Regions from separate parts of the Stenomitos rutilans genome, predicted to be linked through region 1. Evidence: riboswitches for the same ligand, from Rfam matches in the RefSeq annotation. Region 1 holds a riboswitch; the other holds the start of a gene.
What was found. Region 1 has a riboswitch for cobalamin ahead of AC5JLP_RS09690 (FAD-binding oxidoreductase). Riboswitches for the same ligand answer to the same signal wherever they lie in the genome.
Positions count from the first base shown of each region.

Region 1 (3,408 bases):
AATGGCTCATCTAACTCAAAACTCAAAACTCAAAACTCTTAACTTTCCAGCCCTCTTAACTTTCCAGCTCTCTTAGCCTTCCAAAAGGCTTCTCAGCATCCAGGCAGTCTTTTCATGTACTTGCATCCGCTGGGTCAATAGGTCAGCGGTTGGCTCGTCGTTGACCTGCTCAAGGGTGGGGAAGATCGATCGGGCTGTCCGTACCACCGCTTCTTGCCCTTCCACCAGTTCACGAATCATATCTTCTGCTTTGGGCACACCCGCTGTTTCGGGGATTGAGCTTAACCGCGCAAACTCCGAATAGGTGCCTGGAGCAGGGAAACCAAGCGCTCGAATGCGTTCAGCAATGAGGTCTACTGCGGCAGCTAACTCGGTATACTGCCCTTCAAACATCAGGTGGAGCGTCTGGAACATAGGCCCTGTCACGTTCCAGTGAAAGTTGTGGGTCTTAAGGTAAAGCGAATAGGTGTCTGCCAGTAGATGAGAAAGCCCTTCTGCGATCGCGCCTCTTGATTTTTCGTCAATGCCGATGTCAATTGGCATTACTGTGGTTGGAACTGCCATACGATCCTCCGAATAAGATGAAAACTCGATTGAACTGGAGCTAATGATTGGATTGAGTTAATGAAACTTGTAGAGGTGCGAAACACGCTCTGTTTCGATACCTGAAGTGCACTCAGCTTTGGGTCGGGTGGTGCTATTACTGAAACGTGTCAAAAATACAGTTCAATGACTCGTCTCATTCACAAGGTCTGCGGTTAGTTTATAGCTGTTTTTCCTTCCAAACTACACCCGGACAGACTACATCTTAAAACCACCCTTGCTACCTTACACCGTGCACCCAACCTCATGGTGTTGTGGCTGACAGTCCGAAAAAGGTACAAGCTTAAGCCAAATGACGTTGCAAAACTGCACGGGGTGCACGACGCACTCGGCAAAGAATCGTTTCTTGCCCTAAACGGCTACAGGCTTCATACCGATGACACCCAGAGAAACCGTAGTATTCGCCATCAACCTCTAGCACGTCGATTGGCTCCTGTAGCCCAATTTCTTGAATCGACTCCATAAGAGCAGCTACTTTGGTTTGATCATTCTGCCGAAACAAGGGGCGGCGAATTTTGCTGATTGGGATTGCTTCTACTCTGACCATATCCTTTATCTTTCGCATTCACTCTTAAATCATACTCGTTATGACTACGGATTGCAACAAGGCTGAAGGGGACGGGGAGTAGAGCTAAAGGATAAAGGCTAAACGTCGATTTAGATGGGGTTTGTACAGAGATTCTAAAGGCTAAAGGTAGAAGCTGATCGCTGACCGCTGACCGCTTAAAAGCTAATCCTTCATTTGTTTATCCTTCGCCCCTCTCCCCTTTCCCCTCGCTTCATTTTTCGCCGTTAACCAGCCATGAGCTACAATACGCAAGCCACTTCAGGTTCTCTGGGAAACAGCCCAGACACGGTTAGCAACGTCTAACCGAGGGAAAGTCCGGTGCTTTTGTTAACGCAAAAAAGTCCGGCACTGTGCCGCAACTGTGAAGAACAAGGTACAAGAGCTAGGGGATGGGGTAGAAGGAGCATTAAACGCTTCCCTAACCCCTGAACCCTAACCCCTTACCCCATTCCAAGTCAGAATGCCTGCTTGAAGTCACAAACCCCATCACGCCTGCGACACACAGGCGAAAGTTAACGATGCAAAGTTTAGATGTTTTACGCCGATCGCCGACGGCAGACTACGTGGCGACGGTGCTTAGTTCTGTGGCGCTGACACCCACCATCAAAGCGATTCGACTGCGATTGGACCGAGACGAACTCCGGTTTTTACCAGGACAGTCCGTTTGGCCTAAATTTGAGCGCGATGGTCGCAAATTTAGCAAAATCTACTCGATCGCCTCTTCTCCCTCTGCCTGTCCTGACATTGAACTCTGCGTCTCGCGTGTGGGCTGGAGTTCGGCTGTCGTACAGGATCTGGCGATCGGGCAATCCTTGCCACTACGAGGGCCGTATGGTCTGATGACGTTAAGCGAGCTACCCCAGCGTCCACGCCTTTATATTGCTGAAGGGTCAGGGATTGCACCATTGAAAAGCCAAATCGATTGGCTACGCGAGTGCGGCTACAAGCTGCCCGTCTGGTTGGTGCAGGCAAACCCCGAAACTCCCGACCAGCTACCCTATCAGCCGTACTGGCAACAATTGCAGCAAACCTGGCCTGCCTTTCACTATCGGGACGCGATCGCTCAATGCCCGGAAAGCGTTTTGGTCAATCTACGGCTTAAGCTGGCAGCGTTTGATGTGGTGATTTGTGCGGTGGGCGATCGCTCAGACCAGCTTCAAGAAACCGCTTTGGCGTTGGGTGCGAAGCCCGACCAACTGCGATCGGAGAAATTCATTGCGTTCTGATGCTGACCTTTGCAAGCACGATGGGCATCAAGACATTAGACTAAAGTTCTGACGAGATCTTGACTACAGCTCTTTTGATCAATAGGACTTACGCATTTGCCCCCAACCCCCCTTTCTTGTAGCTTGCTTCCCAAAAGGTATGCCGAAGGCTATATGCCGGGGGCTTTAATTGGTTCGGTTCCCCCAGCATTGGGGGCTAGGGGGCGAAAGATGACCGCTTTTGCGTAAGCCCTAGTCAAAAGGGAGACTGTCAGCTATCTTGTCTTTTTATGTTTGCTGTCTGCGCTGCCTTTCCATGACTTCTGAAAAAACCTCGACCTCTGAGCCTCCCGCAGAATTACCGCTACCAGTAACGGTCGCACCTGCGCCTCCGCGTTGGCGAGCCTGGTGGGAAAACGTTCAAATCCTCATCATTGCGCTGATCCTGGCACTCTTGATTCGAGTGTTTGTGGCAGAACCTCGCTACATCCCATCCGATTCGATGCTGCCGACCTTGCAGATTGGCGATCGACTCGTGGTGGAAAAGCTTTCGTATCGCTTTCATCCGCCTGAGTTTGGCGATATCGTCGTCTTCGATCCGCCTCACCAACTTCAAGTTCAAGGCTATACCAAAGATCAGGCGTTTATTAAGCGCATTATTGGTCAACCTGGGCAAACCGTTCAGGTTAAAAACGGCACGGTTTACGTCGATCAACAACCACTCCAGGAACCGTACATTGCCGCTCCACCCAACTACACGCTGCCACCTGTCACTGTGCCTAATGGTGAGTTTTTTGTAATGGGCGACAACCGTAACAACAGTAATGACTCCCATGTTTGGGGGTTTCTACCGCAGCAGAACATTATCGGTCGCGCTTGGTTGCGCTTCTACCCATTTAAGCGTCTTGGGCTAGTAGCAAAGTCGTAAGCATCAAGAGCGTTTGGCGTTCGTGCTGACTCCCTCTAAAACTTGAGGTAGTGCATCAACTCGGCAACAAGCTGGCTTGATAGCGACAGTCGTCGTTGAAAATG
Region 1 is NZ_JCACKR010000057.1:42,506-45,913, forward strand. It holds gene AC5JLP_RS09680 (Dps family protein) at 73-564, opposite strand; gene AC5JLP_RS09685 (ParB N-terminal domain-containing protein) at 887-1,168, opposite strand; cobalamin riboswitch at 1,415-1,657, shown strand; gene AC5JLP_RS09690 (FAD-binding oxidoreductase) at 1,690-2,397, shown strand; gene lepB (signal peptidase I) at 2,693-3,304, shown strand; gene AC5JLP_RS09700 (helix-hairpin-helix domain-containing protein) at 3,340-3,408, opposite strand, start outside.

Region 2 (3,408 bases), on a different contig from region 1:
GCCCCTCGCAGCCAGAAGCCACGGTAAAGGCTTCGGCGTACACCTGCTGCCAGTTGAAGCCGAGGAGATTGCGAACCCATTCCAGCGCCAGTCCAGCATTTTGCATCGCGGCGAGGGTGTACCACTGGTTTGGTAGGGCAGTGCGATAAAGGTGCGTCCGAACTTGCGGATCGGCGATCGCAGTCGATCGAGGCGTGACAATTTGCGCGCCTGAACCCACCGTTAACTGCATCAGTCCTGGTTCTAAGAGACCGCTACCCAGCATTGCAGATGCTGTGTCAGCCGCACCTGCAATGACAGGCAAGCCAGATGGTAAGCCGAGAGCTGCCGCCGCAGTGGTCGTTAACGTGCCTACCATACTGGTGGATGGCGTCAGATTTGGGAGCCAATCGGTACGGAGATGTAGTGCATCGAGAACGTCGATCGCCCAGGTATCCCCACCGAGATCGTATAACAAGGTTCCAGACGCATCCGAAGGCTCAGAGGCAGCTTCTCCGGTCAGACGAAAGCGCAGCCAATCTTTGGGCTGAAGCACCCAACGAGCATTCGTGTAAAGGTTGGGTTCGTGCGTTTGTAACCAGAGCAACGTTGCGCCTGCCATCCCGGTTGTAATGGGATTAGCAAGCTGTTTGTGCAAGTGAGGAGCGAGCATTCGGTACCGATCGAGTTCCTGGCTCGATCGCGTGTCTGCCCAAAGGATGGCAGGACGCAATGGCTCTCCAGCGCGATCGGTCAGCACGACGCCATGCATCTGCCCCGACAGCCCGATCGCCTGAATCGATGCCTCATTGTCTTTAACGACAGTTCTCACGACATTTCCAACCGCGTCCCACCACTCAGTTGGGTCGGTTTCTGCCCAGCCTGGTTTGGGCGATCGCACTGGGTAGGAATGGGATGCTTCCGCAATGACGGTGCCATCGATTGCAAGTAGCAATGCTTTCACTGAGCCAGTGCCTAAATCGATGCCGAGAAACATAACTGTACAGTAGGACGCAAAAGCTTCAAGCGTAACAACTAAGGTAGAACGTTCTCAACAGTTTCTATTCTTTTCCTAATCAGGTATGCTGTGTTCACGATTCGGCTCTGACGGGAAACCACCGCCAGAGAAAACAGGGAAAGTGTAGTGAAACTCTACCGCTGTCCCGCAACTGTGAGAGAAGTTAGAAGTTTTGCATGATGAGTTTTAAGTTACTAATTCAATAGGCCTTGCGCATTTGCTCCCAAACCCCCAATGCTGGGGGCTTTAATTGGCTCGGTTCCCCCAGCATTGGGGGCTAGGGGGCGAAAGATGACCGTTTTTGCGTAAGTCCTATTCAACTCAACACTCATCACTCGACACTCAACACTCTTTAAGTCAGAACACCTGCCGTATCGTTCTACAACATCGTCTTATCTGCGAGGTACAGGATGAAGACACGCTACCGGAAATGGGTCAGCCTGGGATTAATGGCTGGCTTGAGTTGTTATTTGTTGCTTGGTTCTGCCAATCCTGCTTATGCAATGCATATTGCAGAAGGCTTTTTGCCTGTGCAGTGGGCAGCCTTTTGGTGGGCCGTATCGTTACCGTTCTTTCTCGTAGGCTTGCGATCACTCACCCGCATCACCCGGCAAAACCCTGAACTAAAATTGCTGTTGGCATTGGCAGGCGCGTTTACCTTTGTCCTTTCTGCTTTAAAGATTCCCTCTGTCACCGGAAGTTGCTCCCACCCTACAGGCACTGGGCTAGGCACCATTCTGTTTGGCCCCTTAACAATGACGGTGCTGGGTACTTTGGTGCTTGTGTTTCAGGCGGTTTTACTTGCGCATGGTGGTGTGACAACGTTGGGCGCAAATGTGTTTTCGATGGCGATCGTGGGGCCACTGGTTGCCTACGTAGTCTACAACACGGTTATGAAAACGGGTAAACAGAAGCTTGCCGTTTTCCTGGCTGCCACCCTGGAAGATCTGCTCACTTACATGACGACGGCTGTACAGCTTGCACTAGCGTTTCCAGCAGTGCAAGGTGGGTTTATCGCTTCGTTTATTAAATTTGCGGGCATTTTTGCGATTACTCAAGTCCCGTTAGCGATTAGTGAAGGACTGCTAACCGTATTGGTTTGGGGGTGGTTGCAGCAGTATGGCAAACAGGAGCTACAAACCCTCAAACTTTTAGAGCAGGAGTCTTAAGCGATGAATAAGCTATCAAGTCATTGGTTGTTAGTCATTGGGGTTTTAGTTCTCGCTTTTGGCCCCCTGCTAGTACTCCAGGGTAGAGAGTTTGGTGCAACGGATGGCAACTTTGTCGCTGCGATCGAAAAAGATCACCCAAACTATAAACCCTGGTTTGAACCGATTATTAAAGACTCTGGCCCTGAAGTGCAAACGTTTTTGTTTGCGTCTCAAGCAGGGATTGGCGCAGGCATTACTGGCTATGTCTTAGGGCTGTACAAAGGGCGATCGGAGACACGCAAAAAAGACGAGTAAGGTTGACGATGAGGCAACACGTTCTGTTTGTGGCTGTACAAGCTGTGAACGTGCCCCGAACTACTGAAAAAACGAGTCCTGGCAAAGATTCTGCCCCTACCAGGAAGCATGATCGGTTCCCAAAATTAGAGCCTTTATAGAGACATTCCTTGGAATGTCTCTACAATCAATCCAATCGTTCATGGCTTTACAGATCGATACCCTGGCATACACCAATCAGTTGCGGCAACTGCCACCGGAACATAAGCTGCTGTTTGCGATCGCCCTCCTTTTAATCACTTACTGTACTCATGCGCCGATTCAACTTGCGATCGCCCTCTGGCTGAGCATGTGGATCGTCATTTATGCCAAAATTCCGGCAGCCACATATGTGCGCCTGCTTCTCATCCCGATCGGCTTTTGGTTTACTAGCTTACCTGCCTTTGTCATCAATGGCGTGGGTCTAGACACCCTGGCATCCGTGCAGGCAGACGCTTGGCAGGGCGTTAGCTGGGGGCATTACTACCTCTATTTAAGTCTTCATGGCATCCAACAAGCTGGGGAACTGGCGGCACGGACGATCGCCTCTACTGCCTGTATCTACTTCATCATGCTCACCATACCCTTCACTGAATTGCTAGACATTCTGCGCCGTGTTGGTTGTCCTGCCTTGCTCACCGAACTGCTGCTGCTGATGTACCGCTTTATCTTTGTGTTGTTGCGAACGGCCAGCGAAGTTTGGACGGCGCAACAGTTACGTGGTGGCTACCGTACCTGGCGAGTGTGGATGAAAAGCCTGAGCCTGTTAGTGGGGCAACTTCTTCGACGCACGCTCGAAAACTATCGTCAGGTATCTCAAACTTTAGATTCTCGCGGCTTTACAGGCGATATTCGCGTCTGGCACTCCCGTCGCTACAAACCCTCCAAACGCTATAGCCTGGAAGCCTGCTTCGGTTGCACAGTTTT
Region 2 is NZ_JCACKR010000027.1:110,542-113,949, forward strand. It holds gene xylB (xylulokinase) at 1-976, opposite strand, end outside; cobalamin riboswitch at 1,062-1,385, shown strand; gene AC5JLP_RS03705 (energy-coupling factor ABC transporter permease) at 1,408-2,166, shown strand; gene AC5JLP_RS03710 (energy-coupling factor ABC transporter substrate-binding protein) at 2,170-2,463, shown strand; gene cbiQ (cobalt ECF transporter T component CbiQ) at 2,645-3,408, shown strand, end outside.
Region 2: it holds a riboswitch for cobalamin, as region 1 does, so the genes downstream of both, AC5JLP_RS03705 (energy-coupling factor ABC transporter permease) here and AC5JLP_RS09690 (FAD-binding oxidoreductase) in region 1, are expected to answer to the same signal.